3 regions of the Streptococcus marmotae genome follow, and region 2 is predicted to be linked to each of the others. Evidence: predicted binding sites of a transcription regulator. Region 2 holds the regulator's gene; each other region holds the start of a gene.
The links. The regulator NrdR, encoded in region 2, represses ribonucleotide reductase genes. The targets are predictions, from matches to a motif close to ACACNATATATNGTGT.
Positions count from the first base shown of each region.

Region 1: nrdD (anaerobic ribonucleoside-triphosphate reductase) is a predicted target of NrdR. The motif match lies at 2,046-2,061, and genes of this name have one in related genera.
Region 3: nrdH (glutaredoxin-like protein NrdH) is a predicted target of NrdR. The motif match lies at 1,386-1,401, and genes of this name have one in related genera.

Region 1 covers NZ_CP015196.1:660,278-663,565, reverse strand. The annotation lists gene nrdD (anaerobic ribonucleoside-triphosphate reductase) at 1-1,953, opposite strand, end outside; gene A4H00_RS03340 (quinol oxidase) at 2,104-3,288, opposite strand, start outside.
Region 2 covers NZ_CP015196.1:246,847-250,134, reverse strand. The annotation lists gene A4H00_RS01225 (AI-2E family transporter) at 1-933, shown strand, start outside; gene nrdR (transcriptional regulator NrdR) at 1,045-1,512, shown strand; gene A4H00_RS01215 (replication initiation and membrane attachment family protein) at 1,521-2,672, shown strand; gene dnaI (primosomal protein DnaI) at 2,673-3,288, shown strand, end outside.
Region 3 covers NZ_CP015196.1:1,462,132-1,465,419, reverse strand. The annotation lists gene ptsP (phosphoenolpyruvate--protein phosphotransferase) at 1-893, opposite strand, end outside; gene A4H00_RS07370 (phosphocarrier protein HPr) at 899-1,162, opposite strand; gene nrdH (glutaredoxin-like protein NrdH) at 1,498-1,722, shown strand; gene nrdE (class 1b ribonucleoside-diphosphate reductase subunit alpha) at 1,756-3,288, shown strand, end outside.

The DNA of each region.
Region 1 (3,288 bases), 410 kb from region 2:
GGTATTGGTCCCCAAATAACCCACACGGTCATAAGCAAAATCCCACACAGCTTCTAAGGCCTTAGGATTTTGTTGCAAAACAGGATATTCACAATAGTGGATAAATCCACCTGTCGCACCTGCCTCTGGATAGGCCTTTTCAAATTCTAATTTTTCAAACGGTGTTGGATTTTTTCGAACATCGTAATGGAAAGAATTGGTGTAATATTCCTTATCCGTAATATCCTTGACCAAACCAAATTTTTCCCGATCCAAGCGACAAAAACGATCAGTCAAACTCTCAGATGGCGTTGAGTAGATTGAAAAATGAACATCGTATTCATCCGACCAAGTACCGACACACTCTTTCATGACACGAATAATGTCAAGCGTGAACTCTTTCGCAGCTGGATTTCCTTCCCATTCACTGCCATAGAAGATCGTAGCAACTTCATAAAGACCGATATAGCCCAAGGAAATGGTCGCTCTACGTTTGATAAACAGCTGCCCGACTTCATCGTCTTTGCCCAAACGTTGCCCAAATGCTCCATATTGGTACAGAATAGGGGCATTGGCTGGCCGTGCCTCCATGACACGGTGTAAGCGATAAACTAAAGCATCCTTAGCAATCGCCATTCGTTCCTCAAAAATAGCCCAAAACGTGTCCATATCACCACCAGACTCCATCGCAATCCGCGGTAGATTGAGCGTGACCACGCCAAGATTCATGCGACCAGAATTGACTTCTTCCCCATTTTCATCCAACCAGCCCTGTAAGAACGATCTACAGCCCATCGGCGCTTTGAAAGAGCCCGTCAATTCCTTGATTTTATCATAAGACAAAACATCAGGATACATTCTCTTCGTTGCACATTCTAAGGCTAAGAGCTTGATGTCGTAGTTTGGACTTCCTTCTTCTAGGTTCAAACCACGTTTCAAGGTAAAAATCAACTTTGGAAAAATAGCCGTCCGCTCTTCACTCCCTAAGCCTTTTATTCGAATTTGTAAAATAGCCCGTTGAATTTCTCGTTCAAACCAAGAAGTCCCCAAGCCAAATCCTAGAGAAGTAAACGGTGTCTGCCCATTTGAGGTGAAGAGGGTGTTAATCTCATATTCCAAGGACTGCATGGCATCGTAGATGTCTTTTTTAGTCTTTTCACGTGCATAGTCTTCCTGCTTTTCAGGCAAGACCCACTCTCTTGCATCCTTTAAATGCTTCTGATAATTCAATTCTGCATACGGTGCTAACAACTCATCTACACGATCTGCTGTGCAGCCACCATACTGACTTGAGGCGACATTCGCGATAATTTGCGAAATCTGAGCTGTTGCTGTCTGAATAGACTTGGGACTTTCCACTTCTGCATTTCCAATTTTAAATCCCTTAGCCAACATCCCCTTAAAATCAATCAAACAGCAGTTGGTCATTGGTGTATAGGGACTGTAATCTAAATCGTGGAAATGAATATCCCCTTTTTGGTGGGCATTTGCCACATGAGCTGGCAAGAGCTTGAGCCCAATCGATTTTCCCACAATTCCTGCTGTCAAATCACGTTGGGTATTAAAGACCTCGCTATCCTTATTGGCATTTTCATTGACGACCGTTTGGTCTTTTTTCAAGAGTTTTTCAATGGAAAAATTAATGTCCATCGCCTGATGACGCTCAAAATCACGTCTGGTCCGATACTGAATATAAACTTCTGCCAATTCATACAAGTGTGCCTTTAGCAATTCTTGTTCAACAATGGTCTGAATTTCATAAATTTGAATATCCTGATGAAAACGGCGACCAATTTCTTCGAGTACAGCTTCTACAATGTGTTCAAGAACCGCCTGTGAACAAGGTTGCTCTAGCTCAGCATTAGCACGACTAAGAGCTGAAAAAATCTTTCCCGCATCAAAGACTACTGTCCGCCCATCACGCTTTAGAACAAGAATTTCTGGCACAATCATTTGTTCTACTTGTACTACCATTTCGTATTCTCCTTTTCTGTCTTTCTATAGTGTATCACTTCACAAACAGAAATTCAATATCTAGTATGAGTTTTATCGTTTTTTTATCAAAAGCACAATATATAGGATAAGAGAAAAAGTAAAAAATGATTGCTTTCACAATCATTTCCACTATTTTTTCTCATATAAGCTGAGTCGTTTTGTGCCTAAGTCTACTTTTTCATAATTTGCCTCCAAGTTTTCTTGGACGCTGTCTAGCATGGCCACTTGGTGATTGACCGCAATATAGCGGGCCTTGTTTTTGTTTAAATCAAATGTCAGGCTATCTTGATTCGATTGTCTATCCAAGTACGGCGTTGGAGTTAGGATAGTTGCAGCGGACAATCGCTTGCTTTGAAGATAAATCTGAGCACTGTCATCCCAGGCATATACTGTATCGGAACTTTTGGAATTATTACGGATGTAGCGAGCCAGACTCTCACGCTCCTTCGTCAAATCTCCTTCGACAAAATACGTCATAGCAGGCTGTACAAACAGGAACAAGCAGAGTAAAAGAGGTAAGTAGAAACTTGAGCGAAGATAGGAATAAGCCTCATCGTCATCAAACGCATCATCATCTTCAGGCATGTAGTGAATCAAGGACATGATAAAGCCATAGGGCAGGAACAAGACCAGCTGACTAATTGCAAAATGCCCGCTTGCTACAACAAAGAATAATTGCACAAAGAATGTTAGCAGTACAATAACTTTTACATAGGTATGTCGATGTTGTTCCAGCGATCCTACGGTCTGTATAAAATGCTTCAAAAAACCTGATAAAACAAGAAAGATACCGACTTGGGCAACCGTCCATAAAATACCGTCATAGCTGAAATTCAACCCTAATTCATATAAAAACGTCTGGTGAATGGCAGAACCTAATATTTGAGCCTCAAAAGTATAATACCCTACCGAATAAACAATCAATAAAAATCCAAAGATAGTGGCTAAGGCCTGATAAATCCCTCTTGCAATCTGATGATGTGTCGCATTGTAAACCAATAGCACTAGGACAGAGACGACCCAGAGTAAACTGCTTTTTGGATATATCATAAAAGCAATCGCTGCATCAATTCCGTATAAAATGAAGGCTTCGTCCCGCACAGCATTTTCAAAATAGCGAATTAGCAACCACAAACTGGTGAACAGAACAGGTAAGACGAACAGACTAGCCTGAATACCACCAAAATTGAGTGCTAAAAGAAATAGATAAAACCAATGCTGTAAACTCGTAGCCGCCTGGGACGAATTGCTAAAATAAGCAGAAATCTTATAGAAGTAGATACCAGCTACTAGCAAGGCGATAAACTGTAACCC
Region 2 (3,288 bases):
GTGTCTTTTTTGCGAAAAAGTAAGCGGACACTCGCTATTATTGGCGTCTTAATTGCTTTTATCTTGATTGTCGCAGGGGTAGTCGTCATTATCTTACCGACCTTGGTAACGACGGTGTCTCAATTAGTCACGGTTACCAACCAAGCGATTCCACAGCTGATTGGTACCTTGCAGGACAGTGGATTTCTATCAAGTAAATTGGGAAGTCAGCTGAACAGCTATGTCACGCAGTTTACAGACTGGTCGAAGTTGTCAGGCTTTGCGACAGCTTTTCTTACAGGATTAGCCAATAATGTGACCGGTATCTTTTCAAATGTGTTGACCTTGATCATGGCTTTCTTTTTTACTCTAAGTATTCTGGGTAGCAAGGAACAGCTACAAGATATGACTGTCAAGTTACTCCAAGCAGCTTTTCCAGAAAAAGTTGTTCGCGTAATTGCTTACATCGGAGAAGTCATTGTAGAGACCTATGATCGCTTTTTGATGAGTCAGATTGTTGAGGCGGTGATTATCGGTCTGCTCGTTTTTGTCAGTTATTCGCTCTTTTCCATTCCATACGCTGGGATGGCAGGGATTTTGTCGGGGGTCTTATCTTTTGTGCCTTATATTGGTCCGCTTTCTGCCTGCCTTATTAGTGCCCTATTTGTATCCGTTCAAAATCCTTGGTTAGCCTTATGGTCTGTTGTATTGTTCCAAATTATCCAGTTAATTGAAGGAAATGTTATCTACCCTCGTGTAGTTGGGCAATCTGTTGGTTTGCCAACCTTGTTTACTTTGGCAGCTGCCTTAATTGGTGGAAATTTATTTGGACTCCTGGGCATGGTCTTTTTCACGCCAATCTTTGCAGTGATCTACCGTCTTGTCAGAGAATGGACCTATGCAAGGCTAGAAGCGAAAGAAACTGAAGGTCAAACGGCTAAGCAAAAGGGGTAAGTGAGTGTTAGAAAATAAATCAGCAGTAGAGCAAGTCGTAACTTGCCCTACTTTTATTATCCTATGAAATATGATACAATGAAGTGATAATGATAGAATGGGAGAAGTAGTATGCGTTGCCCGAAATGTACCAGTATAAAATCCAGCGTTGTTGATAGTCGTCAGGCAGAAGATGGCAATACCATTCGCCGCAGAAGAGAGTGTGAGCAGTGTGGTTACCGTTTTACCACCTATGAGCGAGTAGAAGAAAAAACCTTGGTGGTTGTTAAGAAGGATGGAACTCGTGAACAGTTTTCCCGTGAGAAAATTTTCAACGGGATTATTCGTTCTGCCCAAAAACGCCCAGTATCCAGTAGTGAAATTGAAGAAGTCGTCAGCCGAATTGAACAAAGAGTGCGTGCCCATAGTGATAGCGAAGTTGAGAGTGATTTGATTGGGAATCTGGTCATGGAAGAATTGGTCGAATTGGACGAGATTACCTATGTTCGGTTCGCTTCTGTCTATCGTTCCTTTAAGGATGTCGGTGAACTGGAAAACCTGCTCAAACAAATTACCAAGGGTAGTAAGGCTAGAAGATAGGACAAAACATGAAACCAAATGATCTCTATTCTTACATCCGAAAAAATGTGGTGAGTCCGAATTGGCTGAGTTTTATTCTTTGTTATCAACCGATTATTGGCTTGGAAGCAGCGGCAGTCTATCAATTTTTGTGGGCTAGCTATGACCATGGTGCAGGTAAATACCCACTTAGTCGTATTCTGAATCACGTGAATATGGGAATTCCTCATTTAGAACAGGCACTAGATGTTCTTGGAGCCATGCAACTGTTAGCCATTTATCAAAAGGGAGATAGCTATGTTTTTCGCTTAGCAGAACCGCTAGCCAAAGAAGATTTTCTTGACAATCCCCTGTATCAAAACCTATTGGCTAAGAAAATTGGTGAGCCAGCTGTTGAGGAACTCATTGTGTCTAAACCAGTAACTGACACGGAAGTAACCAAATCATTTTCAGATGTCTTTAGTATGACGGGCGATATTCCCCTAAAACCCTTCCAAAATCCAAGTTTTGATTTACAGGCTTTCAAAACCATGATGGCACGTGATCAGTTGCGTTTTCAAAATGAAAGAGATGATGTTATTGCCTTGTATCATTTGGCAGAAAAAAATGGTTGGGATTGGATGCAGGCCTATACTATTGCAAAAGAGACTGCAAATGGTCAGGTGATTAGGGTCAACCGGATGGAGCAAAAGGCTGAGGTAAAACCTGTTGTTGTGACGGGTTTGACCAAGCAAGAACAAGCTATCGTTCGAGAGAGTCGTGCAAAAACTGCTCTTGAATTTTTAACGCTCTTAAAAGAAACACGTCATGCGACAGTAACGATGTCAGAGCGTAAGTGCTTGCAGCAATTGGTCGATTTGGGCTTGCTGGATGAGGTGATCAATGTGATTGTTCTCTACACCTTTAACAAGATTGACTCAGCCAATTTACAGGAAGCCTATGCCTTAAAGTTGGGGAATGATTTTTCCTACAAGCAGATTAGGAGTGCGGAACAGGCTGTCCAACATTTACGAGATAGTAAGGGACAGGGTCGCAAGAAACAGGATGCTCCTGCTAAAAAAAGCAATGTGCCTGAATGGAGCAAGCAAGAAGTGAAAACCGAGCGGACTGAGCAAGGACAGGCAGAGCTGGCTGCACTCTACCGTGAATTAGAGGCCATGGAAACGAAAGGAGAGGGATAGATGAAGGCTGTTCAAGACAAGGTACCACAGGATGTTGGACCGGGGAGAAAATCCTACCAAGAACTCTATCAAGAGATTGTTCAGGATGAGGAAGTAGCTGATTTTATCCGTCAGCACCAGTTATCAGAGGATGTAGTGACACGGTCAATTTCAAAGTTCTTTGAATATGTAACAGAGCGCAATAAGTTTTTGCGTAAAGATGCTTCCTATGTTGCAGTGGGTTACCAACCTGTTCTTGTAATGAATGCAGGCTATGCAGATGTTTCTTATTTAGAAACGCCAGAATTGGTGGAATATCGCAAGGCAGAGGCGGTTAAAAATCGTATTCAGCTCATCAATCTCCCTGCTAGTTTGAAAAATATTACGATTGCAGATGTCGACCTCAATGACGAAAATCGGGTTGAGGTTATGAAAGCTATTACTGAATTTGTCAAACAGGCAGGTCAGGACAATAAGGGCTTGTACCTCTATGGCAATTTTGGGGTTGGAAAGAGTTATCTCATGGCCTTTTTAGCCAATCTCTTATCCAAGACACACCAGATGTCAACTACCATGCTTCATTACCCAACCTTTGTTGTGGAAATCAAAAATGCCATTGGCGAAGGGTTGGTCAAGG
Region 3 (3,288 bases), 1.1 Mb from region 2:
CGGTAAAGACCGACTGCTTCTGCACCATTGTCATTCACACCTTCAACGTCTTTTGGTGTACCGATGTTGGCAGCCAATTCAAAATGCTTGCCGTCAGCTGTGACTGTTTGAGCGTCTTTCAACAAGGCCCATTCTGCCTTTTGCTTCGCATAGGCTTCACCAGCTTCTTTGAAAGTAGCGATTTGTTCTTCTGACGGGTTGATAATCACTTCACCAGTAATACCATTTACCGCAAGAACATCGCCATCTTTCACCATTTCAGTGATGTTATTTGTACCAAGAACAGCCGCAATTTCAAGTGTACGCGCCATAATTGCTGAGTGACTTGTACGGCCACCGATATTGGTAACAAAGGCTTTTACAAAGTTCTTATCTAATTGTGCTGTATCAGAAGGTGTCAAGTCATGTGCAATGACGATTGATTCTTCTGAAATGGCTGCAGGATTCGGCAAGCGAACACCCAACAAATGAGCCAAGACACGTTTTGTGACATCGCGAATATCCGCTGCTCGCTCCTGCATGTATGGGTTGTCTTCCATGCCTTCAAAAATAGCAATGAACATATCTGTGACTTCTGTCAAACCAGCTTCAGCATTGACTTTTTTTGCACGAATCGTTTCTTTGATTTGACCAACCATCTCTGGGTCACCAAGAACCATCAAATGGGCATCAAAAACAGCTGCCGCTTCTTCACCAAGGCTTGCTACTGCGTTCTCTCTAATAACAGAAAGCTCGTTTTGTGACGCTTCTAAAGCAGCATCCAAACGAGCTTCTTCTGCATCTGTATCTGTAACTGCAACAGTTTCAAATGACAAATCTGGTTGAACGAGTAGATATGCCTTCGCAACCGCAACACCATCAGATGCTGCAATTCCTTTAAGCATTTCTGTCATACTCTTTATGCCAAACCTTCCTTGTTCATTGTTTCAGTAATTGCTGCGATTGCATCATCAGCATCAGCACCTTCAGCAGAGATTGTTACATCAGCACCTTGACCAACACCAAGACTCATCACACCCATGATAGACTTAAGGTTTACTGATTTGTCTTTGTAGTTCAAAGTGATATCTGAAGCAAATTTGCTAGCTGTTTGCACAAGCAAGGTTGCTGGACGTGCGTGGATACCTGTTTCTGCCACAATGTGGAAATCTTTTGAAGCCATAATTGGATTCTCCTTTATTTTTTTCAATATTGAAGGTTATTTGTGATAACCCTTACAATCGACATTATACCATTTTTTGAAATCATTTTCAAGAATTTTTTATCTTTCTTTCAAAAATAGTAAGAGCTGTAAACCTCTCTTCCGTCGTATTTTCACTTAAAAGAGGTGAAAACTTATTGTAAGAAAACAAAAAATACCAAGACTAGCCTAGCTATAGCTTTTTATACTATATATAGTGTTTTCTGATTTGCTAAAACACTATATTTAGTTTTTTCGGTTGACAATCTTGCTTTTTCATTGTATCCTATATGGGTGATTAAAAAAAGGAGAACGATATGATTACTGTTTATTCAAAAAATGATTGCGTGCAATGCAAAATGACCAAGCGTTTCTTGGACCAACACCAGGTTCCATTTAAGGAAATCAACCTTGATGAGCAACCTGAGTTTATCGAGCATGTCAAAAGTCTCGGCTTTTCTGCTGCCCCTGTCATCGAGACTGAAACGGAAAGTTTTTCTGGTTTCCAACCCGGAAAATTAAAAAATCTTGTTTCAGCTTAACACCCACTATAAATAGATAGAAAGAGTTACAATATGAGTTTGAAAGACTTAGGAGATGTTTCCTACTTCCGTCTAAATAATGAAATCAACCGTCCAGTCAATGGACAAATCCCACTTCACAAAGACCAAGAAGCTCTCAAGGCCTTTTTTAAGGAAAATGTACTCCCAAATACCAAATCATTTGTGAGCATTACAGAAAAAATTCAGTACCTATTAGACGAAAACTACTTGGAGCAAGCCTTTTTAGAGCAGTATAGTCCTGCTTTTATTGAGAAATTAGCTCAGTTCTTGCAAAAGCAGAACTTCCGCTTCAAATCGTTCATGGCAGCCTATAAATTCTATAATCAATATGCTCTCAAAACCAATGACGGTGCCTATTATTTGGAAAGTATGGAAGACCGCGTTCTCTTCAACGCTCTATACTTTGCAGAAGGCAACGAAGAATTAGCTATGGACTTGGCAAATGAAATGATCCACCTCCGCTATCAGCCTGCAACCCCAAGTTTTTTGAACGCTGGTCGTGCTCGCCGTGGAGAGCTGGTATCTTGTTTCTTGATCCAAGTGACAGATGACATGAATGCGATTGGTCGCTCCATTAACTCAGCCCTCCAACTCTCTCGTATCGGTGGTGGCGTTGGGATTTCCCTCAGCAATCTGCGTGAAGCAGGTGCTCCTATCAAAGGCTACGAAGGAGCTGCTTCAGGGGTTGTACCTGTCATGAAGCTCTTTGAAGACAGCTTTTCTTACTCTAATCAATTAGGACAACGTCAGGGAGCTGGAGTCGTCTATCTCGATGTCTTCCACCCAGATATTATTGCCTTTCTTTCTACTAAGAAAGAAAATGCGGATGAAAAAGTTCGCGTTAAAACCCTATCTCTTGGAATTACCATTCCAGATAAATTCTACGAATTGGCACGTAAGAACGAGGATATGTACCTCTTTAGTCCCTACTCTATCGAGCGTGAATATGGTATTCCATACAGCTACATTGATATTACTGAAAAATATGATGAATTAGTTGCCAATCCAAAGATTCGCAAAACTAAGATTAAGGCTCGTGACTTGGAAACAGAAATTTCAAAACTCCAGCAAGAATCTGGCTATCCTTATGTCATTAACATTGATACGGCTAACCGCAGCAATCCTGTTGACGGCAAAATCATCATGTCCAACCTTTGCTCAGAGATTCTCCAAGTTCAGACTCCAAGCGAATTGAACGATGCACAAGAGTACCTCAAAATGGGGACAGATGTTTCATGTAATCTGGGATCAACCAACATTGTCAACCTCATGAAATCACCTGACTTTGGTCGCTCTGTCCGTACGATGACACGCGCTTTGACCTATGTAACAGACCATTCTCATATCTCAGCTGTACCGTCTATCGAACATGGAAATAGCCAAGCCCACTCAATCGGACTGGGTGCAATGGGACTACATAGTTTCCTGGCCCAAAACTTGATTGATTATGGATCAGCTGAAGCGGTTGAATTTACCAATATCTACTTCATGCTCCTCAACTACTGGACATTGGTCGAGTCAAACAACATTGCCCGTGAACGCAAG